Regions from separate parts of the Photobacterium sp. DA100 genome, predicted to be linked through region 2. Evidence: riboswitches for the same ligand, from Rfam matches in the RefSeq annotation. Region 2 holds a riboswitch; each other region holds the start of a gene.
What was found. Region 2 has a riboswitch for cyclic di-GMP ahead of PTW35_RS23980 (glycosyl hydrolase family 18 protein). Riboswitches for the same ligand answer to the same signal wherever they lie in the genome.

Region 1 (10,545 bases), on a different replicon from region 2:
TCACGTGATTAACAAAACGCGCTTTGTCGCAGAAGCAACGCAAAAGAAGGTATTGGCTGCGGTTGAAGAGTTGAATTACGCACCAAGTGCGGTTGCGCGAAGCCTGAAATGCAACACAACAAGAACCATCGGTATGCTGGTAACCAAATCGACCAACCCTTTCTTTGCCGAAGTCGTTCACGGGGTTGAAGAGTTCTGCTATGGCGCCGGTTACACTCTAATTTTGTGCAATACCGAAGGCAACCTATCGAAACAGCGTGATTACCTGCGCATGTTGGCCGAAAAGCGTGTTGATGGCTTGCTGGTGATGTGCTCGGATCTGGATGAACAGCTACTGGAGTTGCTCGAGCGTCAGAAAGAGACCCCTATGGTGATCATGGATTGGGGCCCAGAAAGTCCGCATACAGATAAAATTCAGGATAACGCCGAGCTTGGCGGGTATGTGGCGACCAAGTTCTTTATTGAGCATGGCCACAAAACGATTGGTTGCTTAACGGGCCACAGCGAAAAGACAGCTTGTCGCGAACGCCTGAAAGGCTACCGAAAAGCTATGGCTGAAGCCGGCCTTGAAGTTAAGGAAGAGTGGATCCTCGAAGGCGACTTCGAATGTGAATCTGCCGTGGCTGCAGCCAAACAGTTCATTGCCATGGAAGAACGCCCTACGGCTATCTTCTGCTTCAACGATATCATGGCTATGGCAATGATCAGTACCTTCCAGCAGGCGGGAATTAACGTACCGGAAGACATCTCTATCGTCGGCTACGACAATATCGATTTGGCCCCGTATTTCTCGCCGCCACTGACGACTATCCACCAACCGAAACGTCGTCTGGGCAAGAGTGCTGTTGAAATTCTGATGCAACGCGTAAAAGACAAAGAGCACGCACCCCAAGTGTTTGAAATGATACCTGAACTGGTGATCCGCAAATCGGTGAAGAAACTTAACTAAGTATCCGGTATCGTTTACTTTTTTGGAATTAGAACGGAGGCATTGGCCTCCGTTTTTTTATCCAATTGCACTGTGTTAAATATTGGCTTTTGGGACAAAAATATTCATTCATGAACAAAATTAGCTGTTAATTTCTGGAATCAACATCACATTTCGAAAGTTGCGATCAAGTTCAAAAATATCATATGAGATATTCTTAAAATGTCACGAACAAGGCAAACCTACCGAAAGGTAGGGACGCAAAGCTTCCGGCCTAAGAGTCGTCGGAGTTTTTATTAACTCAGTCAACTTATGGTAGCGGGGTTGCCGATGGATATAGCAGCTAACATCAGGAAACTCTTACTTTTTCCTGACAGTGTAATGTAATGATATTTGCTATTCTTGAATCCTCGCTCTGTTGTTAGGTGACCCAAGAAACTTTCACCGAGAAGAAGCATGGACAAACCAATTTTAAAAGAATCTTTACGCCTATTTAGTTGTTTCGATAACGTTAAGTCTCGTTCAATGTTTGGTGGTTTTGGAATTTTCGCGGGTGAAACAATGTTTGCACTCGTTGTAAATGACAAACTTCATCTTCGCGCCAACGCAAAAAACGAACAAGAATATAAAAAGGCAGGGCTTAAGCCATATATTTATAAAAAACGCGGCTTTCCAGTCGTAACAAAACATTACGCCATTCCAGACGAATGGTGGAATGACACTGGAAAGATCATTGAGCAGGCAACCCGCTCTCTTGATGCAGCTAAAGTTGATAAAGAAACAAAAGACAAAGCATCACCAGATCGAATAAAAGACCTACCAAACCTTCGCCTGGCAAATGAAAGAATGCTTAAAAAAGCGGGGATTTGTACAGTCGATGATTTAATAGAAGCAGGCTCAATCAATGCCTTTAAAGCATTGCAGGACAGTCACCAAGGCACCGTCAGTATCGATTTGCTGTGGGCACTAGAGGGGGCAATAAGCGGCCAACATTGGTCGGTTATTCCCAAAGATCGTCGCTCTGAATTACTAGCAAAATTAAGCTAATACGACGAGTTTCATATATAAAAAGAGATCGTGAAGGTCTCTTTTTTTGTATTATTCGCGTCAATGACAAGTGTCAACAATCAAGCATTTCCTTGCCAATTTTTTGTCAATTTTCGCTAAAGATTGAATCAACTCACAACACTGTTTATAAATCGCTCAACACCCTTTAATTGCAAACTGACACTTGTAAAATATGTTTCAAATAACACCGGAGGGTAACTATGAACTGTTCCAAACCTTTTCCAGGACAGAGTGATCAGATGTTCAAGGATAAGTTTGGCAAGTGGCCGCGAATTATGCGAACGCTTGTTCTGTTCAGCCTGCTTCCTCCCCTGTTAGCATTTATCCTAGTACAAAATAACATCACTACCTATCAATCACTTCAGCCACTATTGATCCCAATAGCCGGTTTAAATGCCCTGCTTTTATGTTGGGGGCTGATGCTCAAAATCAGGGCCCGCAAGTATTGGTATCGTAACTATCACATAGGTAAAACTATGTTGCTTGCCTTTATTCCTCTGATGGCAAGTGGCTACATAGTGCTAACTGAACTTTCTTCAGACAAGGTCATTAGCCAATCCAAGCCCCAAGTTGTACAAATATCGGTCAACTGATCATCTTTTTTGGCGTTCGCGTGAAATAATTTGCTTCTTCGTTAGGTCTTTGTCTCATAACTACCTGATAATTTCAGTAATAATTACTGCCACCTATTCGATAAGCTCAAAGTGGCATAACAAAGAGACAAGGGGCTACCGTGCGCATCTCCGCCAAAGAAAACTATTCTTTATTTATCAAGCCGCTATTGTGGTTGCAAAAACGCCACTATGGCAAAGTCCTTAACCCAGCTAAACTTTGGGGACGGCGACCTACTCTGTTCTGGCTGGTTGCCGGTTTCTTCGGCTACCTGGATCGCCGCACCTCCCCGTTAAGCCCGATCCTTCGCTCACTGATTTGTGTCCGGGTATCGCAATTGAATGATTGCGAGTTTTGTGTTGATGCCAACGGCATGAAGCTTGCCGAACGCTGCGACTCTGTAGAGAAAATCAAAGCGCTAGCCCACTGGCAGCACAGTGACCTTTTCGATCAGCAGGAACGAGCAGTACTGGGTTATGTGGAAGCCATGACCATTACCGGACAACGTGTCACTGATGAGATGCTAGCAACCTTGAAACAGTGGTTCGATGAAGATGCTATTGTTGACTTAACGGCCTTGGTTGCATTCCAAAACTTATCGGCGAAATTTAACACTGCGCTCGATGTACCAAAGCAAGATTTCTGCTCACTACCTATTCAACCGAGTGATATACAACCCTCTGATGCCCCTACGCACACGGACAAATAACAGGAGCAAGCTATGGACAGAAAAAAACTGCTGGTGATCAGCATTGTCGTCTCGCTGATCGCTGTTTGGTTTCTCTTCGATCTTGGCCAGTATTTCACGCTGGAACAAGCCAAGACACAGCAGCTGGCGCTGACTGATACCATCCATGCCAAACCGTTTTTATCTAGCCTGGCTTACTTTGTCCTGTATATCGTTGTCACTGCGCTTTCATTGCCCGGAGCCGTCATCATGACCCTGCTCGGCGCGGCTCTGTTCGGGTTCTGGTGGAGTCTGCTGCTGATCTCGTTTGCCAGCAGTATCGGTGCGACCTTGGCTTTCTTGTTCAGTCGCTATATCTTGCGCGATTGGGTTCAGGCTAACTTCGGCCACCGCCTGTCGGCCATAAACCGTGGTATCGAAAAAGACGGTGCTTTTTACCTATTTACCTTGCGCCTGATCCCGGTGTTTCCGTTTTTCATCGTAAACCTGCTGATGGGCCTGACACCTATCACCACCCGTATGTATTACCTTGTCAGCCAGCTGGGTATGCTCGCTGGCACCGCCGTCTACATTAATGCCGGCACCCAACTGGGTCAGATTGACAGTCTGAGCGGCATTGTCTCAGCGCCAGTGCTGGTTTCTCTTGCCCTACTGGGTATCTTCCCGCTTATTGCCAAAGCCTTCATGCAAGCTATCAACCAGCGCCGCGTTTATGCCCAATGGAAAAAGCCTGCTTGCTTTGATCAGAATATGGTGGTGATCGGTGCAGGCGCCGGTGGTCTGGTCAGTGCTTATATTGCTGCTGCGGTGAAGGCCAAAGTGACTTTAATTGAGCGCCATAAAATGGGTGGCGACTGCCTCAACACCGGTTGCGTGCCTTCCAAAGCCATCATCCGGGCCGCACACACTATGGCTAAAATCAGCCGAGCCAACGAATTCGGCATCCAAACCGGTGAGGCCAAGGTCGATTTTGCCAAGGTAATGAGTCGGGTTCATGAAGTTATCGGCAAAATCGAGCCCCATGACAGCGTCGAGCGCTACAGTAAACTGGGCGTAAACTGTGTAGCCGGTGAAGCCACTATCCTGTCGCCTTGGGAGGTAGAGGTAAATGGCGAGCGCATAACCACCCGTAATATTATCATTGCGACCGGAGCCCGTCCGCTGGTACCGAGTATTCCTGGCCTTGATGAAGTCAACTATCTGACTTCCGACTCCATTTGGTCTTTGACCGAACAGCCGAAACGCCTGCTGGTATTGGGTGGCGGCCCAATCGGCTGCGAATTGGCACAAAGCTTCCGGCGACTTGGCAGCGAAGTCACCCTGGTCGAAATGGCCGATCAGCTTCTGATCCGTGAAGACTGTGATGTCGCCGCCCAGGTCAGATCCAGCTTAGAGAGTGATGGCGTTACCATTAAAACAAATCACAAAGCCGTGAAGTTCAAAGTCGCTACCGACGAGCATGGCCAACAACACCAGTGTGTGTTGCTCGAGGCAGAGCAAGGCCATTGCGTTGAGGTTGAGTTCGATGCGGTATTGCTGGCCCTTGGACGTGTCGCCAATGTCCAAGGTTTCGGCCTAGAGAAACTCGGTATTACCACTTCTGCCCGTGGCACAGTGGAGGTCAATGAGTACCTCCAGACCAAGTACCCGAATATCTTTGCTGTCGGTGATGTAGCAGGGCCATTCCAATTAACCCATGCAGCTGCCCACCAGGCATGGTATGCCGCAGTGAACGGTTTATTTGGCCAGTTCAAGAAATTCAAAGCCGATTACTCGGTCGTGCCTGCAGCCACCTACACCTCGCCAGAGGTCGCCCGTGTGGGTATCAACGAAAAAGAAGCCAAGCAACAAGGTATTGATTTTGATATTGTTACCTACGGAATTGATGACCTGGACCGTGCAATTACCGATGGTGAAGACCATGGTTTCATCAAGGTGATCACACCAAAAGGCAAGGACAAAATCCTCGGGGCAACGATTGTTGGTCATAATGCTGGTGAATTGCTTGCGGAATTTACCCTAGCCATGCGCCATGGCCTAGGCCTCAACAAAATCTTGGCGACCGTTCACCCATACCCCACCATGAGCGAAGCGGCAAAATATACCGCAGGCGCTTGGAAACAGGCCAACGCTCCGCAGGGGCTGCTGGCACTGGTTGAGCAATACCATCGCTGGATGCGGAAAGGCAAAAAGGCTCAAGCTGGCGAGCAGGATGAAATGACCAAGGCCACGCTTCAACTTAACACGGTTGAAACTCCACCCAAGCGCCGCAACGAAAGCGCGCTGAGCGAAAAATAGGGATAGATAAATCATGAAAAAAATACTGCTTGGGCTGGCATTTGCGCTGGCCTCTGGCCTCAGCACGGCACAGCCCCCGACAGAAGCCGAGCAAAACTGGGATGAAATTGTCAAACAGGCCAACGGGCAAACCGTCTATTTCAATGCTTGGGGAGGCAGCCAAGAGATCAATGACTACTTGCGCTGGGCCGGCCGTCAGCTTCAGTCGCAGTACGGTATCAACCTCAAGCATGTCAAAGTGGCAGACATTGCCGAAACCACCCAACGTCTGCTGGCAGAAAAGGCGGCGGGAAAAAACGCTGGCGGCAGTGTCGATCTGGTTTGGATCAACGGTGAGAATTTCCGTTCGATGAAACACAGCAACCTACTCTATGGCCCGTTTACCCAACAGCTTCCGAACTGGCAGTATGTGGATACCCGCCTGCCGATTGATGAAGACTTCACCGAGCCCACTGCTGGCTTAGAAGCCCCGTGGGGCGTGGGCCAGCTGGTCTTTATCCATGACAAGGAAACGCTGAATAACCCACCGAAAAACTTTGCTGAGCTCCTGAGCTTGGCCAAGGCATATCCGGGCAAGGTCAGCTATCCTCAACCACCAGAGTTTCACGGCAGCAGCTTCCTCAAAGCAGCATTGCTGGAACTGACCAATCAACCGGACTCATTATACAGCGAGATTGACAGCCAGACCGAACGCCAACGCTTCGAAACAGTCACCGCACCGCTGTGGCAATACCTGGATCAGCTCCATCCCGTTGCCTGGCAGCAAGGTAAGCGGTTCCCATCAGGCACCAGCGAAACTATTCAGTTGCTGGATGATCGGCAGCTACTGCTGGCGATCACCTTCAACCCCAATGCAGCCAACGCCGCTATCGAGAATGGTAACTTGGTAGAAACGGCTCAAGCTTATGCGTTTGAACAAGGTGCGCTATCCAATATCCACTTTTTGGCAATCCCGTGGAACGCTCGAGCCAAAGCAGGTGCCCTGGTCACGATTAATTTTCTGATGAGTCCGGAAGCGCAAGCACGCAAGGCAGATGCCAAGGTTTGGGGGGACCCATCCATCCTGAAACAGGAGGCCTTGACCAGCAGAGGCACTCAAGGCTTTTCACTGTTTAAATCCATTCCTGAGCCACATCCAAGCTGGTTGACTGCCATAGAGCTGGAATGGCAAAAGCGTTACGGCAGCTAATATTATAGGGTTAAGCCTTCAGGGTGGGAGTCGGCTCCCACCCAACGAGTGATTTATGATTCATCTGTTATTTATTGTTGCCCTTGTGCTGTGTTTTTTGCCGCTGTTGCCGGGCATGATTGGGCTGCTGCTTCCGTCAATATCTTGGATACCTACACTTGGCTTTGATGGTGTGAGCCTCACCGCGCTTCATGCTGTCGCCACATGGCCTAACCTCACTGTCTCTATTGCCTTAAGCTTGCTCACAGGGTTGGGCAGCACCGTACTGGCCCTGTTTTTCACCTATATCATCCTAAGGCGATACTGGGAAACGGCGCGCTGGCTGAACCTCGAACGTACGCTTTCCCCCATGCTGGCCATGCCGCATGTCGCCTTCGCCATTGGCTTTGCCCTGCTATTTGCTCCGACCGGCTGGTTTTTCAGGCTTCTTGACTCTTTGGGGCTATCGGAATTAGCTGGGATAGGGCTTATCCAGGACAGCTACGGGATCGGCCTGATGTTGGCACTCGCTATCAAGGAGACGCCATTCCTGCTGATCATGAGTATCCCTATTCTCAAGCAACTCAACGTGGGCCAGCTCTGTGCGGTATCTGCCAGCTTGGGTTACTGCCATTCAGAGGCTTGGCGCAAGGTTATTCTGCCGCAATGGCTTCCTAAGTTACGCCTGTCCCTGTTTGCGGTTGCTGCTTATGGCTTGTCGGTTGTGGATGTAGCATTGATTTTGGGCCCGACACGCCCTCCAACCTTGTCGATTCTGGTATGGCAATGGTTTAACGATCCCGAACTCCACCAGCTTCCTCGTGCTGCAGCAGGTGCTTGCCTCCTGCTCATTACCACAGCTGCCAGCCTTGGCTTCATCCGTTCTGTCGAGTGGGCCTGCTTAAGGCTGCAGCGAGGCTGGATGACAAAAGGCCCTAGAGCTACCAAGCACAGCAAGCGAATGCCACATCGTCATTTGGCACTTTACAGCCCGTTCATTGCTATTCCCGCGCTGATCGTCCCACTGTTGATAGTCTGGTCTTTTGCCCAAAGATGGCGTTTTCCCGACTTGCTTCCCACCCGCTATAGCGCGCGGTTCTGGCAGCAAGAGCTGCCAACGTTGGCCGAGCTGATGGGAACAGGACTCTTGCTGGCACTGGTATCGAGCACAGTCGCTTTGCTCTTGGTAATAGCGTGTCTTGAGTACCGCCAAAAATACCGGCGGGGCCTCCCTGTCTGGTTGGTTGCTATTCCGCTGGTCACGCCTCAGCTCTCTTTGCTGTTTGGAATCCAAATCGTGACTTACATGATCCCTGGCCAGCACTACTGGCTATGGGTCTGTTGGAGCCACCTGATATTTGTTTTTCCTTACATGTATCTGGCTCTCGATGGCGCATGGCGTAGCTATGATACCCGCCTTGACCAATGTAGCCGCAGCTTGGGGCTCACCGCATGGCAAACCTGGTGGCGGGTTAAGCGCCCCCAAGTTCAGCCTGCCATTATCTTCGGCTTGGCCATTGGGATCAGTGTCAGCCTTGCGCAGTACTTGCCAACCCAAATGCTCGGTGCCGGCAGGATCAGCACCCTGACCACCGAAGCCGTGGCCCTGGCCAGCGGTCAGGATAGACGGGTGATGGCAATTTACGGCCTGCTGCAGGGTGTGCTACCGTTCGTCTTCTTCTCGCTGGCAATAGTCGCAAACCGCCTAAGTTATCGTTGGCGCCACTACCGCCAGTATTCGCTACAAACACTTTACTCGTCTAATAAATCAAAGGAGTACACTCACGGATGACTTTGTCTGTGAAAAACCTAGCAATCCAACACGGTGAGAGCCCCCTTTTTTCACCGGTCAGTTTTGACGTTCAGCCCGGCGAGGTATTTACCTTAATGGGCCCAAGCGGTTGCGGGAAATCAACCCTGCTCAGTGCCATCGCAGGACATCTCGTTCATGACTTCTCTTTTTCCGGCGATGTCACGCTCAACGGGCAAAGTGTAATGACACTGGCTCCTGATCAGCGCTGTATCGGATTGCTATTTCAAGATGATTTGCTTTTCCCACATTTGAGTGTGCTGGAAAACCTCATGTTCGGTATCCCCCGCGACTGCAAAGGAAAAAACCGAGTTGAGCGCGCCGAAAAGACATTGATAACCCTTGGCTTGTCTCAGCTGGCCAGCAAGCAACCAAACGAGATATCTGGCGGCCAACGCGCGAGGATCAGCCTGATGCGGATGCTGCTGTCTGAGCCTCAAGCCGTGCTATTAGACGAGCCTTTTAGCAAACTCGATAAAGCACTACGCCATGAGTTCCGCCAGTTTGTCTTCGATCAGATCCAAAGTCGTCAGATCCCTGCGATCATGGTGACCCATGATCATGATGACATCCCACCACAGGGCCACGTATTGGACTGGCCATGGACAACCGTAGTTCAGGAACAACAAGCATGTTAGATAGATACACGATCAAGGTAGTCCGCTGGCCCTTAACCGCCCTCTCGGCATTGCCGGACAAACTCGGTATCACAGCCAATCAAGTCACAATAACCGGCTTTGTCATCGGAGTCTTCGCCCTACCCGCTTTGGCTCTGGAAGCTTACAGCTGGGCATTAGGATTAATTATCCTCAACCGCCTGTTCGACGGACTCGACGGGGCAGTTGCCCGCCGACAGGGGATCAGTGACTGTGGCGGATTTCTCGATATCACCTTGGACTTTCTTTTCTATTCTATGGTGCCATTCGGTTTCGTGCTGGCAGATCCTGAAGCCAATGCGGTAGCGGGGGCTTTCCTCATATTCTCTTTTATCGGTACCGGCTCAAGTTTCCTCAGCTTTGCGATCATGGCCGGTAAGCGCAATATCGAAAGTCCGGTCTATAAACAAAAGTCGCTTTACTACATCGGCGGCTTGACCGAAGGAACTGAAACGATTGCCTGTTTTGTGCTGTTCTGCCTGTTCCCTGCCCACTTCGCTACCATTGCTTGGGTGTTCGGCACGCTGTGCTGGATCACCACCACCACACGTATTTGGGCGGGCTACCAAACCCTGAGAGAGGCTTAGCCCCTCTCGACTTGAGACGAGCCAAACTAAACCAACCACAAGCCAAACGAAAACAGCTACCCGGAGGTAGCTGTTTGTTGTTTCAACCTATTGTCGGTCTAGGCTCTAGATTTCAAAATTATGCTTCAACCGGTTTAGCATCAACCATATCCGCAGCGACGTCATCTTTATTGAAGCCGTCGTGAAGGCGGTAGTAGCGCTGGTAAACAACACCACTGACAGCCATAAGGATTGCTGGTAGACCGACCATCATGAAGTGAAGCCCCATAATCGTATCGGCAGTCTGCTCGACGTTGGGTACATAGCCGACCACAGACAGGCCCACACCGACAATGAAGCCACCCGCCGCGCCAGCGAACTTAACCAGCATAGTCTGCACCGAGAAGATAACACTTTCACTACGGCGGCCTGTTTTGTACTCACCGTAGTCAACCACGTCAGCAAGCATCACCGTCTGAAGTGCGTTGGCAATACCCACACCGAACTTGATTGCTGCACCCGCTAGACCGATAAGGAAAGCATTACCAGGGAACATCACGCCCATGACAAGTAGGACAATGCAAGACAAGATTGGGAAGCCACACGCCATTTTCCATAGGTGCTTACGAGGCAATTTGGCCGCAATGCGAGGGAACAGGAACACACCCGCAACTTCCGCCGCGCCGGCTACCATCATGTAAACAGGGAACAGTTCAGGGTTACCCAGTGCGTATGAGAAGTAGTAGATCGC
Region 2 (10,545 bases):
AACTATTTATCTGCTTCTGACTATGCCGGCGCGTTTATCGATAAGGCGGCGCACCCAGGGTTCGTGGTTCGTCACGATAAGCTCGAATATGAGCCACTGAAGAAAGTGACACTTGATCTTCCAAAAGAATATGGAACAAGAAGCTATAGCCTGCAAAGCCTGTCGAGTGGTTGGGTTGGACAGTATTTGAGGGTCGATCCTAATTCGGGAGAGCTCGCGTTATTGGACTATACGCCGTCAAAATTTTTCGCTTTGCAAGTTAGCGAGCAGGAAAGTGAACTCTACAAAGCACTGGCACCTATGTCGGCCAGTTACCTTTCCGTTGTGCCTCCGGCAAAAGGGAGCGCTACCCGTGATCTGACTATTTCAGGGGTATTTACTGTTGTAGGGAGTACGATAGATGCCTACAGTTCGCCATACCAGGCTACAGAGCTTGATTTTGCGGGTGCGACGGTAATGCAGCCGACTATCGAGGAAGTACAGAAGCTGGGGTTGGGAGTCGCCTTGTCTGTGGATGTGCAATCGGCCGAGCCGATTGGAGAGACCGGTCATCAATATCAAGAGTCGGTAAGGTTATATGTGCAACGCTATGAAGGGTGTGCGACGACAGTGAATGTTATGAATTTGCCAAATTTGATGGCGCAAAAACAAGCTCAGCCTTTTTACAAAGGAAACTATTGTCAAACTGGCCCGACAAACCGTATTGTGACTTACACTGTTGTCGATAAATCACTGATTGATAGATATGACTTTTACGATGGTGACTGGAATGCGGTGCAGCCTTTCGTGATCTATCGAACCGCAGAAAAGCCATCAGGCGCGGGTTATGTAGAGAAGCAGTTAGTCGAGTGGGATCGTTTTGAAGTGAAATTATCACGCGATTAATTTATAACAAGCGCTAGATTGAAAACAGCGGCTCAGTGAGCCGCTGTTTTTTTATTTCGGTGGCCATTTACCTGTTAGTCACAGGTTGAGGCTCCGATGTTGTCCCACACAGCTGCAACTCCAGGCTCTTCGCCTTTGGTCCACCATTTGGCCTTCCAGCGGTTGCCATTATGGTTGACTTCATCGCCGCCGTTATAGGCTACTCCCGTGTTCCAGCCGAACTCGACATCGCTAATCAGTTTCCACTGATCGGCAGTCACGCTTGGCTCATTGTTTTGTGTCCAGTATTTAGCCTCCCATACCAGCTGATCATGACTAACTTGATCGCCAGTGTTGTATACCGCACCACCAGACCATGCTGGATAGTTGCCAGCATTCGGGTCGGTGAGGTCACACTCATTACCGCCGGTATCTTTAGGGGTCACTGTGACCTGGGTTTGTGCCTGGGCATCCAAAGCGCCATCTGATACCAGTACTGATACTGTTGCCTGCGTGCTCTCAGAAACAGTTGGAGCGGTAAGGGTCAGCGAGGCGGTGCCCTGGCCGGAGACTAGAGCAAAGCCTTGCGGGATGGCCCAACTGTAAGTTAATGGATCAGCGTCTGGATCATCTGCTTGGGCAGTCAGGGTAAAGTTATCCTGCGATTTTACCGAAAGCTGGGCTGGCAGCGACACGCTCGGTGGCTGGTTTTCCTGCTCTGCTTTGTTGGTGATGGTCACCGTGTCAGTGTCAGTCAGGCCTTCTTCATCAGTTACGGTAAGGGTGAAGGTATAGCTGATGTCAGTATCGGTAGACGGTACCGTGATGGTGGCCTTAGCTTCGTTTTCGCCTGCAATTGGCAGAGTATCGCCAGCTGTTTGCTTCCAAGAATAACTGATTGCTTGTTGCTCTGGGTCGTAGGAATTTGAGCCATCAATAATGACATCGATAGGCCCTGTCACCGTTTGGTCGACACCGGCATTAGCATGAGGTGGCTTGTTTACCGGTGGTGGTGTCACTCCGCCATGCCCCAAACCATCGTGCATGGCATTGAGGACATCGCCATTATCGGCATCGATTTCCCACGAGAACAGACCGGCTAACCCTCTTTGCTGAACATAGTTCCCTTTGGCTTGTACTGCCCTGGCATTATCGTAAGAGATAAGTTCCTTGGTGGTAGGGTTCCATTTGTAGGAGGCTTCGGCTTGTTCGTCATAGCGATCTTCCCAGCCAGCCCCCGAATGGTTGTTGGCAATATCACGGTAATCGAGCACGCCGGCTTCCCATGTGCCATCGATAGCGCCCGTAGCTTGCCCGGTCATTGGATTATCACCGGTATAGTTGTGGACACCTTTCCAACCACGGCCATATTTCGGCACGCCAATGACGAGTTTTTTAGGATCAAGCCCTTGAGCCAACAGGTCGTTTACCCCACGGTCTGTGGTGTGGGTGATTGCTGGATTATGGCTGGCATCATACAGTCCGGATTGATGGCCCAAGTTATTGAAATCCCATGCGCCGAACATGTCATAGTTCATCAGGAAAATATAATCCATGTACTGCTGGGCACGGCTGTAATCAACCACCTCGATCTTTTTGACATCGACGCCGATGGCAGAAGTCAGCTCATAAGTCCGGCCGGTTTCTGCCGATAGGTCATCCAGCATTTCACGCAGTTCTTTCATCAGTGTGACGTACAATTCGCCATCTTTTTCTTTGTCGCCCAGGGTAGGGTGGGCTCCGTTACCGCCGGGGTATTCCCAGTCAATATCGACACCGTCGAAGAATTTCCAAGTCTGCAGGAACTCTTTCACCGAGTTGACGAAGGTGCGGCGTTTCGCTTCATCATGCATGAAGTAAAAAGGGTCAGAAAGCGTCCAGCCGCCAATTGATGGCAAGATTTTTAAATCCGGATAGGCTTGCTTCAATGCCATCATTTGACCGAAGTTACCCCGGTAAGGATCAGCCCAATCGTTAACCCCCTGCTGGCCTTTTTGCAGTGCAGCCCATGGGTCGTGGATGGCGACTTTGAAGTCGTCGCGTCCGGCACAGGCTTTTTGCAGTGCTTCGAAGCTGCCAGGGATCTGTTTCAAGCTATCGTTGATGCCGTTGCCGCCACAGATTGGGGTGAAACCGTAAATAATGTGCGTCAGGTTCTGAGCGGGTACTTTATCGATAGGGAAGGCGCGGTCATACACACTCCACTCGACAAAGTAGGTACCAACCACCTTGCCGGACTTATTGGTGTAAGGCTTGTTGTTCTCTTGTAGCACGGGGACTAGTGGAGCGAGGTGGCTGCCATCCGTGTCGGCGATTGTAAGCTTGACGCTGCCACTTTCGCTACAGCCATCAGCGTTACATAGTTCGACAGTCATGTCGTAGACACCGCCTTTGCTGACATCAAAGGTGGCGCTTTTGACGCTGCCACTGCCGGTCCAAACCGTGTTGCCATCGAGTTTGACCTTGGCCGTGTCGGCAGGGTCGCCACTCCAGGACTGCCAAGACACCGTCACGGCAACAGTATCGTGGATGCCGACGACGATATCTTCGTAGCTGCTGGCATCACGGTTTAGCTCGACGAGGGCGTAAGTGTGCTCACCCCAGTCGATGGTAGGGGCACCGGGCGCGGCTGCGTAGCTTATTGAAGACGAGAGTAAACCGCCAATAAATATGGCTAGATTAGACTTTTTCACAGAATAAACTCCATTTACCTAAAACGAATAATGGTTCAGGGAGCGAGATAAATTGATTTTCTATTTATAAATTAAGAAAAATAGAATTAACCCATTACAATCACGCTTCATTTGTTTTAATAAATACGAGCACAACGTAAATGGAGAAACTCCACTTGAGGTAGCCCCGCTATCATTGAGAAACTCGTTAGACCGGAAGCTTTGCGTCCTAAACTTTCATTTAGTTTGCCGTTGTCACAAGTACCATTAAATTAGTAGCAAAGGCGCTTATTTTGGTCAAAGAAAAATCTTTTGCTAATGCCTGAATGGAGCGAAAAATTGTCACTATGTGATATTGCTTCATGAAGTTGATTGAAGTGGGGTTTTAATTAACTCTTTGAATTGAAATGAATAAGTGATCTTTATCTAGCAAATTGGTGCGACCAGTTTATGGCTGGTAATGCGTGCGGCTGGTATATGTTCAGCGCTTTTTTGTCTACTATTTTTATTATTTGTCAGGTTTATGGGCGGTGATTTTCTATTCGTCAGTTGAATTTCTATTGATTGTGAGTGGTAGGGCGAGTTAATGAGAAATATTTAGTGTTTCTGGATACTTATTTCATTAGCCTTTCATTACTCCCACACCAATAATGTGTGAATGGTTGGCTGATTTAACTTTAAGAGTATGTATATATTGGTTTTTTTGTTTGCTGTTATTGATGAGCCAAACTAGAGTGCTGGATAGAAAGAAAGTTAAAGTGGTAAATTAAGTTTACTGCTTGAGTGTATCAGCCGATCCAAGTCGGTGGCATTTATTGGCTTGCAATGCGGGCGGATCGACCAAATCTGAAGGATATTAAACAAAAAGGTCGGATTTTTTTTGTTTTGCTGAACTGCTTCAAAACCATTGCGTTAGGTTTGCCATTGGCCGGTGGTTTATTTACTTTCGCGCAGACAAATCACTCTCACCGAGAAAAAGTAGGAAAACAATGACGCCACGTAAATTTGCGGTTGATGACGGTTCAACCAACGTTAAAGTAAGTTGGATTGAACAAGGTGAACTACATACCGTTATCTCTCCTAACTCGTTCCGTAAAAACTGGAAAAGTGCCGCACTGAGAAAAGACAAGAAGATCTTTAATTATACGATTGGCTCAACCAAATATACCTACGACATGACTTCAGACAAAGCCCTGGAAACAACGCATGTTGATTACCAGTATGATGATCTGAATCTACTTTCCGTTCACCATGCGCTGCTGCAGACAGGTATTGAACCGGGTCCGGTTAAGTTGGTGGTGACACTACCTATTACCGAATATTACAACGCCGAAGATTGCCAAAAAAACGAAGCGAAAATTGCCCGCAAGCGCGATAATTTGATGCGTCAAATTGAACTCAACAAAGGTGAGTTGTTCGATATCATTGATGTCGAAGTAATGCCCGAGAGTTTACCTGCTGTGCTCTCGACTTTGACGATGCAGTCTGTTAGCCAATTCAATCGCTCACTGGTCATTGATATTGGCGGGACTACGCTGGATATGGGGGTGATTGTCGGCGAATTTGATGATGTCTCTGCCATTTACGGAAATAACGAAATTGGCGTATCCATGGTGACCGATGTTGCTCGTAAGTCCTTGGCAGTTGCTGATAGTGATTCAAGCTACCTGGTGGCGAATGAGCTTATCAAGCAGCGCGATAACCTGGATTTTGTGCGGGAAGTCGTGAATGATGAAACCCAGATCCCAGTTATCCTTGAAAAAATCGAAACCAAAATCGACGAGCTTGGCAAGCAGGTTGCGTACGAAGCGAAGAAGTTTGCCAAGAACCCGAACCGTGTCTACTTGGTCGGTGGCGGTGCGAGCTTAATTTTCCCGGCAGTGAAAAAAGCCTACGAAACACTGGGCGAGCGCGTAGTGCTGGTGGACGAGCCGCAAGAAGCCTTGGCGCGTGAATTGTGTCTGTATCATGCCGATGGCGAGGCGGTTAATATGCCAGAACAAGAGGTTGTAAATGGCTGATCGTCTAAAACGGATCAATTATTCCATTTATCTCGACCCGGTTAATAACCCGGCAGATCTTTATGCCAGTAAGGTACTGCACCAATGGGCTGACGATTTTGCCAGGCTGAAATCAGAATCCGGCAATGAGCACAGCCTGGCATTACTCAATGCGCGGAATGTCCAAAAGCAGGTCTATTTGAGTGGCCTGTTCATGCACTTGCTGAGTCCTGACTTATCTCAGCAACTGAGCATGCAGCTCACTGAAGCCCAGGTATCTGAATTTACGCTGGAAAAGACCCTCCAGGGACTTGGGTATCTAGCGACGAACACTGAGCAAGTGTGCAACCAGCAAACCCAGGAAGAGCTGTTTGAGGCTTTAAAGGCGTCGATTTTCGAGCAGGTCACCACTGAGGCTGAGCGTACGCGCGAGCACCTATCAGCGGTCATGTCATCAACGTTGGCAGCAGAGGGTGAAAAGGGAAGTGCGGCGAATACGGTTGAAGCGGTGACTGCTGCTGTTTCTGATGCGGTAGAAGGCCATCATGCACAAAACGCGAGATTGGTTAAGCTGGTCGAACGACAATCGCAAGAAATTGCTGAGCTTAAGCAGATGCTGGCGTCGCAGTCTGAACTCATCGGCAAGTTATCTAAGGGCGGCATAAGTTCGCAGGCGGGCTTATCAAACCAAGAACAAGGTGAAACCCCTGTTGTAGATTTGAACGAGCGTCTTGCCCATGTGCAGAAGATCAAGAAGAAAGGGATCTTTTAGGGTTGCCTGTTGTTGAATAGAAAAAGTACACGCAATGGCGTGTACTTTTTTATTGGCCATCGTAGCGACTGTGATTAGGCAGTGACAGCGCCTACTGTAATATCACTATGTTGCTTGTTCTGAATATCTTTCCAAACCAGCGGTATAACAATAGCGGCCAGCAGGATGTTAGACAGCGGCACCGACAGCCATACCCCATCTACACCTAGCCACTGGGGCAATAGGTACAAGAAAGGCAGTTGTACCAGCATGTTGCCCGCCGAAATCCCGAGGGCCTTTGCCCCTTGGTTAACTGACATAAAATACACAGAAGCCAGCGCGATCAAGCCATCGAGGAACATTGCGAACAGGTGCAGGCGTAGGCCATTGACTGTTTCGGTTGCGAGAGCCGGATCCCCGTTGCTAAATAAGCTTACTAGGGCGTTCGGAAATAGATTCAGGAATAGCACCGAAGTGATACCCGTTAGCATTACCACTTTGCTCGCAAGGAGCAGTGTCGCTCGGATCTTTCTGCCGTGTCCGGCACCGTAGTAATAACTCACTGGGGGCTGCATACCACTGGCGATCCCTTCGGCAAGTAGGTAGTACATCGTCATCAAGTAGCCGACAATGGCGAATGCCCCGACATGCACGGCACTGCCGTAGTGCATAAATAACTTATTATGCACGGCGATAATGAAACTAAAGTAGACGTACATGAATAAGCTTGATGTTCCAAGGCTAACTGCATTGGCAGCAATCCCTGCGTTAAACTTGAAGGTGCCGAGGCTGAGCCTCAATTTGGAATAGCCAGTGAAAAAGTAGCCTACTGCCACGATAGTAATTGATATTTGGGCAATGATAGTCGCAATAGCTGCTCCTCTTAGCCCCATGTCCAGCTGCGCAATGAAGATATAATCGAGGATAATATTCACAATGGCACCAGCCATCATCAGGGCGGTTGAAAAGTTAGGGCTGTCGTCGTTGCGAATGAGCATTGGCAAGGCACCTGCCGCAATGGTGAATACGGCTCCCCAGGTGAAGACATCAATATAAGCCCGGCCCATTGCCAGCGGTGCGCCAGTTGCACCTTGAGCGATTAAGAGCGACGGCGCAATCAGCGCCAGTGCAGCCATCACCAACAGGCCCGCAATGGCGATTAAGCCAAGGCCAGTAGCAAGCGCCTGTTGTGCTTTTGTGTGGTTGTCTTCACCTTTGTATATCGAAATCAGGCTGCCAGTCCCCATGCCGACAAGCAGGCCAAGGCCCGCAATAAGCCCGATGATAGGCCAGGCCATATTGATCCCGGCTAATCCTTCAAAGCCTATGAAGTGGCCAACGAAAATACCATCAATGACTTGATAGAGGCCGTTAACCAGCATGGCGGCAACGGAGGGGATCGCATATCGCCAAAAGGTTTTGCTGATACTTTTATTATCGATTGTGGTGTCTTGCTGGGGGAGACTTTGTGTAAATTTCTCTTGCATAGGAGATCTTTGGCTTTTGTGACTTTGAGAACATTATCCCCCTTTTTATGATTGATTGAAGTTAGGAACTATCCGCTTTTCGGATAGAATGAGGTTGTAATATGCTAATAGAGTGAGATGAACAAGGTGAATTGGACGATAGATCAGCTGGAAGCTTTTGTGTGTGCGGTGCAGCAGGGCTCTTTTTCAGCCGCAGCGAGGCATCTTGGTAAAGCTCAATCTCGAGTGAGTACCGCTATTAACAACCTAGAAGTGGACTTGGGTTTTGAATTGTTTGACCGAAGTGCCCGTTTACCGGTACTGACTGCTGCTGGTGAAGAAATGTATATTGAAGCCCGAGCGGTGCTGGCGCAATGCGAGCGGATGTCCGCGCGGGCGATGACAGTATCCTCCGGGCAGGAGGCGACATTTACGATCGCAATTGATGAGGCAGTGCCGATTACTGCCTTTGAAAGTTTGTTTACGTCGATATCCGTGACACACCCGTTTCTAAAGCTAACGGTTATCAATGGATCACAACAAGATATTGCTCAGTGGGTCGCGACGGAGAAAGCTGACCTCGGGGTGTTGTTTCATCAAGATACCCTGCCTGAGAGTTTGGAGTTCACTTCTATCGGTCAGTTCAAACATGCGTTGATTGTATCGCGAGATCACCCTTTGGCAGGTATTCCGGTACCGAAAGTGACTGATTTGATTCAATACCGGCAGCTGGTTATTCGGGACAGGATGGGAGTGGGGAAAGCGACGCCCATTTCATCTAATTATTGGCATATTGATAGCTACTACCTCATTTCTTCAATGGTTATACGTGGGATCGGCTGGGCCTTGGTGCCAGAGCATGTTGCACAAGAAGAGTGGTATGTAGACGAGCTTGTAGAACTATCAACGGAAGAGATCCCTGAGCCACTAATGGTAGAGATGGGGGTCGTGAAGCGCAGGGATAAGGGCGTAGGTCGAGTGATGGACTGGTTGTATAGCGAAATGGCCCAAATCTTCTAGCTATCGCGATCATTTTCTAGTTATCTTTATTAAACAAATTGTTGCTGTTAATGTCGTACTTATAACCAATTGAAATATGTTGAAGTAAAGAGTGCTGCCGAGCTATGACCGAAGAATCACCGCTAACCACTGCCCATGACACCTCCCAATCGTTGCCGCTTATTCTTGCTGGGCCAATATTGCGTAAGGTAACGCCCAAGGAGCTGACGTTGTGGTTTGCAGTCTCGAGTCCGCTGGAAGGAATTTTTACTTTATATCAGCAAGCAGATCAAAAAGAGCTATTTTCCGGCAGCCTCTCGCAGGGTAAACATGTCCGAATCGGTGAGCGAGCTTGGATATACCAGGTAACGTATTTGGGCGAGTTTCCTGCTGACACCCCATTGGAATACCAAGTTGAAACACAGGACGGCGTACTCACTGAGCTCATTCCAGATCTGCTCTATGACGGGGAATCACGCCCAGCCTTTATCATTAAAACACAAGCCGATTATGTGATGCATGGCTCTTGTCGCAATCCGCATTATCCAAGTAAAGACAGCCTAGTGGCCGCTGATGTTAAAGTTGCAGGGCAAGAAATTGACGATAGGCCGTCATTGCTCATGATGAGCGGTGATCAAATCTATGCCGATCATGTTGCCGGTTCAACACTTGACAGTATTCAGCAGGTTATTGATTTACTGGGGCTCTATGATGAAGATTTCGATAAGGCACCGGTAGCCAATACCAAGGAGCTGCGCTGCCATGCTGATAACTTCTATGGAAGGGAAAAACTGTTACCGCAATACCTGGAAGGAGGGGAAGATATCATTGAGAGATTTCCCCGAGTTGCCAGTTGGTTACGGCGCAAGTCTCCGGTTTTCAGCTCTCGTGAATCTGGCAATCACCTGATCACACTAAGTGAGTTCAACGCTATGTACTTGTTGGTATGGTCTCCAGAGCTGTGGCAGTTGGTCGATAGTGCGAGACTGGAGCACAACCTGTTCCAGTGGCAAGGCAATACACTTGAAGCTAAATGGCAAACGCTTTGGGCTGATGAAAAAATACAGATAGATCAGTTTGTCAAAGGCTTACCGCAAGTCCGCCGCTTGATGGCGCATATTCCAACCTACATGATTTTTGATGATCACGATATTACTGACGACTGGAACCTGACGGTAGGGTGGGAGCAAGCGGCTTACCATAACCACTTTTCTCGGCGGATCATCGGTAACGGCTTGATCAGTTATTGGCTATGTCAGGGGTGGGGCAATGCGCCTGAGAGCTTTGACGAGACGTTTTTTAGTCATGTTGAAAGTTATTTCGAGCAGCCAACCAGCGATAGCCAAGACAGTCTGATTGACTTTCTCTACCGGTTTGAGCAATGGCACTACACCATTAATACAGAACCGAAAATGCTGGTACTCGATACCCGTACCCGCCGCTGGCGTTCTGAGTCCAAGATGAACAAGCCTTCGGGTTTGATGGACTGGGAAGCGCTCAGCGAGCTGCAAATGTCTTTGATGAATGAACCCGCAGTGATTTTGGTTTCTGCTGCGCCGATGTTCGGGGTGAAGTTTATTGAATCCTTGCAGCGTGGCATGACTTGGCTAGGGCAGCCATTGCTTATCGATGCTGAAAACTGGATGGCCCATCCAGGCTCGGCCAATACTTTGATCAGCATTTTCACCCATACCAAAACCCCAACCAATTTTGTGATTTTATCTGGTGATGTGCATTACTCGTTCGCTTATGACGTTAAGCTGCGTTTTCGCAATAGTAGCCCGAATATTTAC
Region 3 (10,545 bases), on a different replicon from region 2:
GGCCCCGGTGATCCTATGCTGCTGACCTTACGGGCAATGCAAAGCATTGAGCAAGCCGATGTGATTGTTTACGACCGCTTGGTTAGCAAGCAGATACGGGCATGTTTTCCGGCCAGTGCCCAGGCTTTGTATGTCGGTAAGGCAAAGGGAGAGCACAGCACCCGTCAGGAGGCAATCAACAATTTGCTGGTCGCACTGGCCTGGCAGGGGAAAAGCGTATGCCGCTTGAAAGGGGGGGATGCCTTTATTTTTGGCCGGGGCAGTGAAGAGATGTTGGCGCTCAAAGCGGCCGGGGTGCCTGTCGACGTGGTGCCGGGGATCACGGCAGCTGCCGGTTGCACCAGTTATGCCGGTATTCCGCTGACACATAGGGGAGTCTCGCAAGGCTGCACTTTTGTCACCGGCCATGCTGAGCAGTCGCTGGATCTTAACTGGCCGGCCTTGGCGCAGCTTGACCACACTCTGGTGTTTTACATGGGGGTCACTAAATCGACCATGATCCGCGACCGGCTGTTGGCCTGCGGCGCAAAGCCAACCACGCCGGTCGCCCTGGTCGAGAAAGGGTGCTGCCCCGAGCAGCGCACAGTGACCGGGCAATTGCAGCATTTGCCGGCGTTGGTGACACGGCACCAAGTGGTATCGCCGGCGCTGATTGTGGTCGGTGAGGTTGTCGCTCTGGCAGAGCAGCTGCAATGGGTCAGCCAGATTGCCGAACTACAGCAACAAAAACAGCTCCAGCTTTCAGCTTGAGAGCCATTGAGTTGAGAGCAGTAGAAACGACTAGTGAAGTCAGCCGCTCAGGGGAGAGCAAAATGGACAAGAAAAAAATCATCGTGGTCGGCAATGGCATGGTCGGGCACAAATTTATTGAAGACATGCTGGCTCAGGATGAGCGGGCGCAATTTACTATCCTGACTTTTTCCGAGGAGCCGAGGTTGGCGTATGACCGAGTGCAGCTAAGCAGCTACTTTAGCGGCAAGAGCGCACAGGATTTGGCGCTGGCCAACGAGGCCGAGTACCAATCCAACGGGGTTGAGTATTTGCTTAACGAGCAGGTCTGCGAGATTGATACCGCCGGGAAGTGCGTGGTGACCCAAAGCGGCCGGCGCGAGCATTACGACAAACTGGTGCTGGCAACCGGCTCATACCCTTTTGTCCCGCCGATCCCGGGCAATGACCAGCCGCACTGCCATGTGTACCGGACAATCGAAGATCTGGATGCGATTGCCGAGTCAGGGGCGCAGAGCCAGGTGGGTGTCGTGGTCGGGGGCGGGCTGCTTGGCCTCGAAGCGGCCAATGCGCTAAGACAGCTGGGGGTTGAGACCCATGTGGTGGAGTTCGCACCTCGGCTGATGGCGGTTCAGCTTGATCAGGGGGGGGGCGACTTGCTTGCCCGCCAAGTCTCGTCGCTTGGGGTGTCGGTTCATACCGACAAGGCCACGACCGACATTGTTGCCGGTGAATCCTGCCGTTACCGGATGAATTTCGCGGATGGCTCGTATCTGGAAACCGATATGATCGTATTTTCGGCGGGGATCCGCCCGCAAGACACCTTGGCCCGCCAGTGCGGGCTCAAGATCGGCGAGCGGGGCGGCATTGTGATCGATGATCACTGCCGGACCAGCGCCATGGATGTCTACGCCATCGGTGAGTGTGCCCTGTGGCAACAGCGGGTCTTCGGGCTGGTTGCGCCCGGTTACCAGATGGCGAAAGTGCTGGCCAGTCACTTCTGCCGGCCGAAAGCCGATGTGGCTTTCGTCGGGGCCGATATGAGCACCAAGCTCAAACTGCTGGGGGTGGACGTGGCCAGTATCGGCGATGTGAGTGGCTCGACACCGGGAGCCTTGTCTTATACCTATAGTGATGACTTGGAGCAGGTGTACAAACGGTTAATCCTCTCGCCCGAAGGTGACAAGATATTGGGCGCGGTGCTGGTGGGCGATGTCAGTAACTACCAGTCGCTGCTGCAACTCAAGCTCAACGATATGCCGCTGCCTGAGAACCCCTCGGTATTGATCCTGCCCCAGTTTGAAGGACAAGGTGCGCCATCGGGTATGGGGGTAGAAGCCTTGCCCGACAGCGCCTCTATCTGCTCCTGCTATGACGTGACCAAAGGTCAGATCAAGCAGGCCGTGGCCGATGGCTGCAGCTCGATGGCTGATCTCAAGGCGGCGACCAAAGCATCAAGCGGCTGTGGAGGCTGTTCGGCGCTAGCCAAACAAGTGATGGAGGCAGAACTGGCCACCATGGGGGTAGAGGTCAGCAACCATCTCTGTGAACATTTTGCCTATTCCCGTCAGGAGCTTGCTGATCTGGTGAGGGTGAAAAAGATCACGACCTTTGACGCCTTGCTCGAAGAATACGGCAACGGTCTTGGATGTGATATCTGCAAGCCCGCCGTGGGCTCGATAGTCGCGTCTTACTGGAATGACTATGTGCTGGCGGAGCCGCACCTCGAGCTGCAGGATACCAATGATATCTTCCTCGGCAACATGCAAAAAGACGGTACGTACTCGGTGGTACCGCGTATACCGGGCGGTGAGATCACCCCGGAAAAATTGATCGTGCTGGGTGAGGTCGCCCAGCAGTTTGACCTCTACACCAAGATCACCGGCGGCCAGCGGGTCGACTTGTTCGGTGCCCAGCTGCATGAATTGCCGCAGATCTGGCGCATCCTGGTGGATGCTGGATTTGAGACCGGCCATGCCTACGGCAAGGCGGTCCGTACCGTCAAATCCTGTGTCGGCAGTACTTGGTGCCGATACGGAGTGGCGGACAGTGTCAGTTTTGCTATTGATCTTGAGCATCGCTACAAAGGGCTGCGATCCCCGCACAAGCTAAAATTTGCTGTTTCCGGCTGTACCCGGGAATGTGCCGAAGCCCAGTCCAAAGATATTGGGGTGATCGCGACGGAAAACGGCTGGAACCTGTATGTTTGCGGTAATGGCGGGATGCGTCCGCGCCATGCCGACTTGCTGGCCGGCGATCTGGATGCGGAAACTCTGGTGCGTTATGTCGACCGCTTGCTGATGTTCTACATCCGCACCGCTGACAGGTTGCAGCGTACCTCGGTGTGGCTGGAAAACCTCGACGGCGGACTGGATTACCTCAAGAAGGTGGTGATAGATGATCACCTCGGTATTGCTACCGAGCTGGAGCAGGAGATGGCAACAACGCTCGGCCAGTACCAGTGTGAGTGGAAAACTACCTTGGCATCGCCTGAAAAACTCAAGCGTTTCAGGCACTTTATCAACAGTGAACAGCAAGATAGCCGATTGGCCTATGTGTCGGAGCGGGGACAGCGCAGGCCTATGACCAGGGAAGAAAGGGTACTGGAGCAAGGTCAGGCCAACATTGCGGCTGGCACTTCGCCCGGTGGATTTGTTGGTGAATCAATTAATGTTATTGATATTACGAAGTAAAGAGGAGGGTAGCATGGAGCAGAAGCAGGCTGAGTGGTATAGCGTGTGTCATCGAGATGCACTCATTAAAAACTCCGGCGTTTGTGTGCTATGGGGCCACGAGCAAGTGGCAATCTTTTACTGTCACCGGTCAGATTCCCTGTATGCTGTCGAGAACTACGATCCGATTGGTGAGGCCAATGTACTGTCGCGGGGGATCATGGGTTCGATAGGTGATGAGGTGGTGGTGGCCTCCCCCCTGTACAAGCAGCACTACAGCTTGCAAACAGGTCAGTGTATTGAGCAGCCGGAAGTGAAATTGAAGACTTTCGCGGTGCGATGCCAAGGAGAAAAGGTGCAGCTTAATTTGTAGTCAATTAGCTATTTACACTAATAATCACAGCTTTTGCTGTGATTATTTTTTCATGCTATTTAACCCTATATTTTAAATGGATAAGGAGTGTCGATTTGTTTCTAACAAGCAGGCCAAATTTGTTATAAATTGGATCGATATGGTGCTTGATAGTTAAGTTTTGGCTCATGTTGGTGCTGGATGGTTTGATTTAATGAGTTTGTAAGGGTAAGTTCTTGATATTTAAGTGTAATAATTTTGGTATGAACAATGCATTAAAGGTGTAAGTCAGTTAATACAGGAAGCACCAAAATGTCGGAAATAGGCAAGTTCAATATCCTTTCGTTTACGGGGAAAATGAAAATTCTCCACCTTAGTTGGTTCGCGTTTTTCATCACTTTTGTAGTGTGGTTCAACTTTGCGCCGCTGCTGCAATCGGTGAAAAGCTCGTTGGGGCTCACTACGGCAGAGATTAAAACCCTGCTGATCCTCAATGTTGCCTTCACCATACCTGCCCGGGTGCTGATCGGCATGCTCACCGATAAATATGGCCCAAGGTTGGTTTATGCGGCCTTGCTGGCTGTTTGCTCCATTCCTTGTTTTGTGTTCGCTTTTGCAGACAGCTTCGTCCAGGCGGCGATTGCCCGTTTTGCCCTGGGTTTTATCGGGGCCGGGTTTGTGGTCGGGATCCGCTTGGTCTCTGAGTGGTTCCCGCATCATGAGTTGGGGACGGCAGAAGGGATCTATGGCGGTTGGGGTAACTTCGGCTCTGCGGCGGCGGCCTTTACCTTGCCCACTGTTGCTGTGTTGTTCGGCGGCGAAGATGGCTGGCGTTACGCCATGGCGATCACCGGCATGATGAGTCTGCTGTTCGCCTTTGTATTCTATGCCAACGTGACAGATACCCCAAAGGGCTCGACTTATTTCAAGCCCAAGCAGTTGGGAGCAATGGAGGTGACCTCGAAAGGGGACTTCTTCCTGCTGCTGTTTATGAAGTTGCCTATGTATGGGGCCTTGGCTTTGCTGGCATGGAAGCTTTCGCCGACCGGGATAGGCATGCTGGGGGACAGCACGGTGATGACCATCTATGCCGTGCTTGCCCTGATTTATTGCTATGAAGTTCTGCAGGTATGGCGGGTCAATAAAACGGTATTTGAGAAGCCGGTGCCCGAAGTGCATCGCTATAAATTCAAGCAGGTAGCGATTTTGAATGTGTTGTACTTTGCCACCTTTGGCTCTGAATTGGCCGTGGTTTCAATGCTGCCGCTGTTTTTTTCGGAAACCTTTGAGCTCACACCGGTGATGGCCGGTATGGTCGCCTCTGCCTATGCCTTCATGAACCTTATGTCCCGTCCGGGAGGCGGCTGGATTTCCGATAAGTTCGGCCGTAAACCGACCTTGCTGATCTTGACGGCAGGGTTGGCTGCCGGCTACTTCCTGATGGGGCAGGTGGATAGCAGCTGGCCGCTATGGCTCGCGGTGGTAGCGGCAATGGCTTGTTCGTTCTTCGTCCAGTCGGGGGAAGGGGCGGTGTTTGCGACCGTACCACTGATAAAACGCAGGATGACCGGCCAAATCGCCGGGATGACCGGCGCCTACGGGAACGTTGGGGCGGTGTGTTACCTGACCATTTTGTCAGTGGTTGATTACAGTACCTTCTTCTACGTGATAGCGGCAACGGCGGTCATCGGCTTCATTACCTTGTTGATGATGGAAGAGCCAAGTGGGCAGATCGCCGAGATCAATGAAGACGGCAGTATCGTGATGATTGATGTCGCCAACCGATAAGCTTGGCCGGCCTACCCTGCAGGGGCAGAGTAGGCCGCCGGCCGTGCTGATGGAAAGTACTGGGGTGACCAACTGCAGGGTGAAGGGGCTCTAGGAGGAGAGGATGGATAACACAACTGGGCCAGAAGGCATATCCCACCAGAGAGCGGATAGGGGGGAATGGGCTTCAAGGACCAATACCCTAAAGTTGGACTTTGGCGGGTATTCGGTGGCCGGGTGTAAGCCCAGTAACCAAGATGCGTTTGCAATCTGCCAGCCTGCGCAGCGTGATGAACTGGTACACAAAGGGGTCGTTGCCTGCCTGGCAGACGGGGTGAGCTGCAGCGAGCAGGGGCAGCGAGCGAGCCAGATCAGTGTGAGTCAGTTTGTCGAAGAATACTATGCAACGCCAAAAACCTGGGGGGTGAAGCAGTCAGCAGGCAAAGTGCTGCATGCCCTGAACCAATGGCTTTACTCTCAGAGCTGCCAATCCGAGCTGCAGCATAACGGCTTGGTAACTACCTTTTGCGCCGTGATCATCAAGTTCAATACGGCTTATATAATGCATGTGGGAGATACGCGAGCCTATCTCTACCGTAATCAGACCCTGATTCCACTTACCCAAGATCACCGTCGCCAGCTATATGGTCAGCAGTCTTTTCTCACTCGCTCGCTGGGCATGGACAGCCACATTGAAGTCGATTTCCAGCAAATACGGCTAGAGCATGCTGACCGGCTGCTGTTGGTAACAGACGGCATCCACGAGTGGTTGGGCGAAGCCGAACTGCAGCAAATTTTGTCCGCGGCCGTTTTGCCAGCCGAACAGCAAGCTCGCCAGCTGGTGGAGGCCGCACTGGCATCGGGCAGCCAGGACAATGTCTCGAGTGTGCTGCTTGAAGTCCAGTCGCTGCCAAGCCTGACCATGGATGAATATATTGAGGAGTTGACTGGGCGGGTGATCCCGCCGGTACTGGAAGAAGGCAACCGGATTGACCAGTACCGTATTCTGCGGGTATTGCACAGCGGCCCACGGAGCCATGTTTATTTGGCGGTCAGTGAATTTGACACTAAACGCTATGTACTGAAGATGCCCTCACTGAATTTTGCAGAGGACTATCAGTATTTGCAAGGGTTCGTTCGCGAGGGTTGGTTGGGGGAGCAGATATCTAACCCGCGGATAATGAAGATTCATCCTTTTTCCCGTCATTCCCCCTTTCTATATCATGTCTGTGATTGGGTTGAAGGAAAAACATTACGTCAGTGGATGGACGATAACCCCAAGCCAGATTTAGGTGAAGTGCGGCTAATGGCAGAGGAGATAATTAAGTCACTTCGTGTTTTGCAGCGTCATCGCCTTATTCACCGCGATATCAAACCAGAAAACCTTATCGTTAATCAACTTGATCAAATTGTTATTATTGACTTTGGTTCAGTTTATTCTGAACACTTTGATGAAATACATACCCCTATAGTGGAAACCGTACCCGTTGGTGATATTAAATATTTATCACCAGAGTGTTTGTCTGGGGGAGAATTGTCCATGAGGTCTGACATGTATTCTGTATCTATCATTATTTACGAGATGTTGACCGGGCATTTTCCCTATTCTTTTTCTAAGACTGTTACATCGTCACCGGCTATAAGCCGATGGCCGGAATATATACCTTTGGGGAATTACCGCCGCGATCTGCCATCCTGGTTAGACCTGGTGATACGAAAAGGGTGCTTTCCTCAAGCCAATCTGCGTTATGCGGCCTTTTCTGAACTCGCCGGTGATTTGTTCCATCCTTCGGCTGAAATAATGAAGCAGGCAAGTGGACGTTGTTTGAAAAGCAAGAACCCGGTCAGGTTCTGGAAAGTCGTATCGCTCTGTTTGTTTTTTATTGTTATTGTGCAACTTACCATCTCTGTGCACTAATATTATTCATGTTGGTTTGGCTGGATTATTATTTGTAGGGTGAATGTTTTTAGGTGAATGAAATATTACATCTCGTCAAATTAATTTATTAATATTAATAACTGTGAATTAAATGAGATCGCCATTCCATTGTTAATTTATAATTTTTTGTGGTGAATTAGAAACACACTATAAATATAACCGGGTTCTTTAATCGAGCGGTTCAAGGCGAACCAACAAATTGAAGTGACCTATTTTTGTATCGTCAGCTAAAGGCTAATTATCTGAAAGGATAGGGCGCAAAACTTCCGGCCTAAGGAGCGGTCATGTTTGTTTCAATGATTTGCCTCTATGGTAGCGGGGTTACCTGATTGGGAAAAGCAAGATAAAAGCAGTGGCTTCTTCCCGTTAGCTGGCTTCCCACAATAATCATAATGGAAGCTAAACATGAATAAAGTTATTCACTTTTCGTTGGGCGCAATGTCAGTCATGGCAGCCCTTTCTTCACTTCACGTCAATGCCCACGGCTATGCTGAGTACCCAGCAGCCCGCCAAGTGATTTGTGAATCAGATGGCGGCCACTGGGGCCCATCTGATGGCTCGCAGATCCCGAATGAGGCGTGCCGCGCGTCATTTTTGGAATCGGGGACCTATCCATTGGTGCAGAAGAACGAGTTTGCAGCCTTGGTACCGAATTACAACAATATGGATGCCGTCAAAGCCGCAGTGCCCGATGGGGCTATCTGTTCTGGTGGCGACACGCGCAAGAGCGGCATGAGCGTGGCCTCTGAGCACTGGCAGCGTACTGAGATGAAAGCTGGTGAGACCTTCACCTTGCGCTACCGCGCAACCGCCCCGCATAACCCGAGCTTCTGGCAGTTCTACCTGACCAAGCCGGGCTACAATGCTGCCCATAGTCGTTTGGATTGGGATGATCTGGAGCTGATTGATACTGCAGGCAATGTAGCAGTGACGGAGGAAGGCAACGGCCAGTATTACCTAATCAATGTGACCTTGCCAAGCGGTCGCAGTGGTGATGCCACGCTGGTAACCCGCTGGCAGCGTAATGATCCGGTCGGTGAAGGCTTCTACAACTGTAGCGATATCCGTTTTGACGGTGAAGTGCTGCCGCCGGAGTGGACCTCTAAGGGCCAATACGTCAAGCCTGGGGTAGAAGCCCAGGATGGCGACAGCATCTGGTTCCGGATCTTCAATAAACAAGGCTCAGAAATTGTTTTCGAGAAGCTGTCAATCACAGCCACAAACGAGAACATCAATACCTGGTCATATGATCTGGCCCAGTTGATCAACGAGACATACCCGACTGTGACTCAAATCGGTGTGGAACAAGCCTCCGGCGATATCGTTTACCAGCCATCTGATCTGTATGCCAACCAGGTTTTTGTCACCAACCCAGATTATAGCTACGCTCTCGATGTGCGTGATGGGGATGTGATTGAGCCTGCGCCGGTAACCGTCCAAGGGCTGGAAAGTCAATACACCTTGGGGGCTGACGGTAAAGCTCACATCGAAGCCACGGTGAGCTCTGAGGGGCACTACAAGATTAACATGGCGCTGCTTGATAGCACCGGCCAGCAATTGGCATCGGACAATGATGTTATCAATAACAGCAGTGTTGGTATGTCACTGTCTACCAATCAGACGGGGTCGTTCAGCGTGGTAGTGACGGCGACAGATCCGGCTAGCAACGAGCAACAGGTGGTCGAGGCCAAGTCAATCACTATCAAGGAGAGCTCAGGTGGTGGGGATTATGATTATGCCTACCCTGAAGGTATCGGTAGCTATGTACCGGGCCAGACTGTGGTACTCGGCCGCGATGGCAATACCTACCAGTGCCGTCCTTTCCCTGAAGGCGGCTGGTGCAACATCGACTCGCCGTATCACTACGAACCGGGATACGGTTCTGCTTGGCAAGATGCCTGGATCAAGCAATAGCTAACCAAGTGGTGAGATCGGAAAAACGCTGGCACAAGCCAGCGTTTTTTTATGAGCGCTAGCTCACAAACGCTTCTACTGCTTAGTGATAAATCGAAAAGTAGTGTTTCTCCTTGTGGACAATGTTGGTGTGTAACCTGTTGATTTGGTGATCTTGCTCAAAATCCCCTCGATCATTTTTTGCCGGGAATTTATAACTTGTCTCAGATCAAATTGTTGCACACTTTTTTGGTGGTAGCTTTTATTCGCACACACAGAGACTGGTTACGTCTAGCCCGCCTGAACATTAAGTGGTTCTTTGGTTTACAAGCGGTTTATGGTAATTAGTTTTTGATAATTATGGAGAATTTATCATGAGTAGCGCATTTTTCATCCCTGCGGTAAACCTGATGGGCGCGGGCTGCCTGACTGAAGCCGCTGATTCGGTGAAAGCTCACGGTTTTAAAAAAGCCCTGATTGTGACCGATAAAGTGCTTAGCCAAATTGGTATGGTCAAGCAGGTTGCCGATTTTCTGGCACAGCGTGATATTAATTCTATTGTTTTTGATGGTACACAACCAAATCCGACAATTGGCAATGTTGAGGCCGGTCTGGCATTGCTCAGAGAAGGTGAATGTGACTTTGTGATTTCACTGGGCGGTGGCTCTCCGCACGACTGTGCCAAGGGGATTGCCCTTGTCGCTGCCAATGGTGGTGAGATTGCTGACTACGAAGGTGTCGACCAATCAGCTAAACCGCAGCTGCCGCTGGTTGCGATCAACACTACAGCCGGTACTGCCAGTGAAATGACCCGCTTCTGCATCATTACCGATGAAGCGCGCCATATCAAAATGGCCATCGTTGATAAGAACACCACCCCGTTGATGTCTGTCAATGACCCTGAGCTGATGCTAGCCAAACCAGCATCCCTGACGGCTGCGACCGGCATGGACGCGCTGACCCATGCGGTTGAGGCCTATGTGTCTACGGCGGCAACGCCGATCACCGATGCTGTGGCGATCAAGGCTATCGAGCTGATCCAGGCCCACCTGCGCACCGCAGTGAAAGACGGCCAGAACATCGAAGCGCGCGAGCAAATGGCGTATGCGCAGTTTATGGCCGGTATGGCCTTCAACAACGCTTCACTGGGTTACGTTCACGCCATGGCGCACCAGCTAGGTGGTTTCTACGAT

Region 1: linked by a shared signal. The riboswitch ahead of PTW35_RS10615 (TfoX/Sxy family DNA transformation protein) and the one ahead of PTW35_RS23980 (glycosyl hydrolase family 18 protein) in region 2 are both predicted to bind cyclic di-GMP.
Region 3: linked by a shared signal. The riboswitch ahead of PTW35_RS12735 (lytic polysaccharide monooxygenase) and the one ahead of PTW35_RS23980 (glycosyl hydrolase family 18 protein) in region 2 are both predicted to bind cyclic di-GMP.

What each region holds. Positions count from the first base shown of each region.
Region 1 is NZ_CP119423.1:2,286,784-2,297,328, forward strand. Features, by position in the region: gene PTW35_RS10610 (substrate-binding domain-containing protein) at 1-949, shown strand, start outside; cyclic di-GMP riboswitch class I at 1,154-1,260, shown strand; gene PTW35_RS10615 (TfoX/Sxy family DNA transformation protein) at 1,385-1,975, shown strand; gene PTW35_RS10620 (hypothetical protein) at 2,197-2,589, shown strand; gene PTW35_RS10625 (carboxymuconolactone decarboxylase family protein) at 2,730-3,317, shown strand; gene lpdA (dihydrolipoyl dehydrogenase) at 3,330-5,594, shown strand; gene PTW35_RS10635 (ABC transporter substrate-binding protein) at 5,608-6,783, shown strand; gene PTW35_RS10640 (ABC transporter permease subunit) at 6,839-8,554, shown strand; gene PTW35_RS10645 (ATP-binding cassette domain-containing protein) at 8,551-9,210, shown strand; gene PTW35_RS10650 (CDP-alcohol phosphatidyltransferase family protein) at 9,204-9,815, shown strand; gene melB (melibiose:sodium transporter MelB) at 9,934-10,545, opposite strand, start outside.
Region 2 is NZ_CP119424.1:1,362,270-1,372,814, reverse strand. Features, by position in the region: gene PTW35_RS23985 (cadherin repeat domain-containing protein) at 1-885, shown strand, start outside; gene PTW35_RS23980 (glycosyl hydrolase family 18 protein) at 960-3,557, opposite strand; cyclic di-GMP riboswitch class I at 3,714-3,797, opposite strand; gene parM (plasmid segregation protein ParM domain-containing protein) at 4,526-5,557, shown strand; gene PTW35_RS23970 (hypothetical protein) at 5,550-6,308, shown strand; gene PTW35_RS23965 (MATE family efflux transporter) at 6,383-7,774, opposite strand; gene PTW35_RS23960 (LysR family transcriptional regulator) at 7,901-8,773, shown strand; gene PTW35_RS23955 (alkaline phosphatase D family protein) at 8,878-10,545, shown strand, end outside.
Region 3 is NZ_CP119423.1:2,784,647-2,795,191, reverse strand. Features, by position in the region: gene cobA (uroporphyrinogen-III C-methyltransferase) at 1-750, shown strand, start outside; gene nirB (nitrite reductase large subunit NirB) at 813-3,422, shown strand; gene nirD (nitrite reductase small subunit NirD) at 3,436-3,774, shown strand; gene PTW35_RS12745 (NarK family nitrate/nitrite MFS transporter) at 4,066-5,541, shown strand; gene PTW35_RS12740 (bifunctional protein-serine/threonine kinase/phosphatase) at 5,645-7,438, shown strand; cyclic di-GMP riboswitch class I at 7,682-7,788, shown strand; gene PTW35_RS12735 (lytic polysaccharide monooxygenase) at 7,865-9,373, shown strand; gene yiaY (L-threonine dehydrogenase) at 9,727-10,545, shown strand, end outside.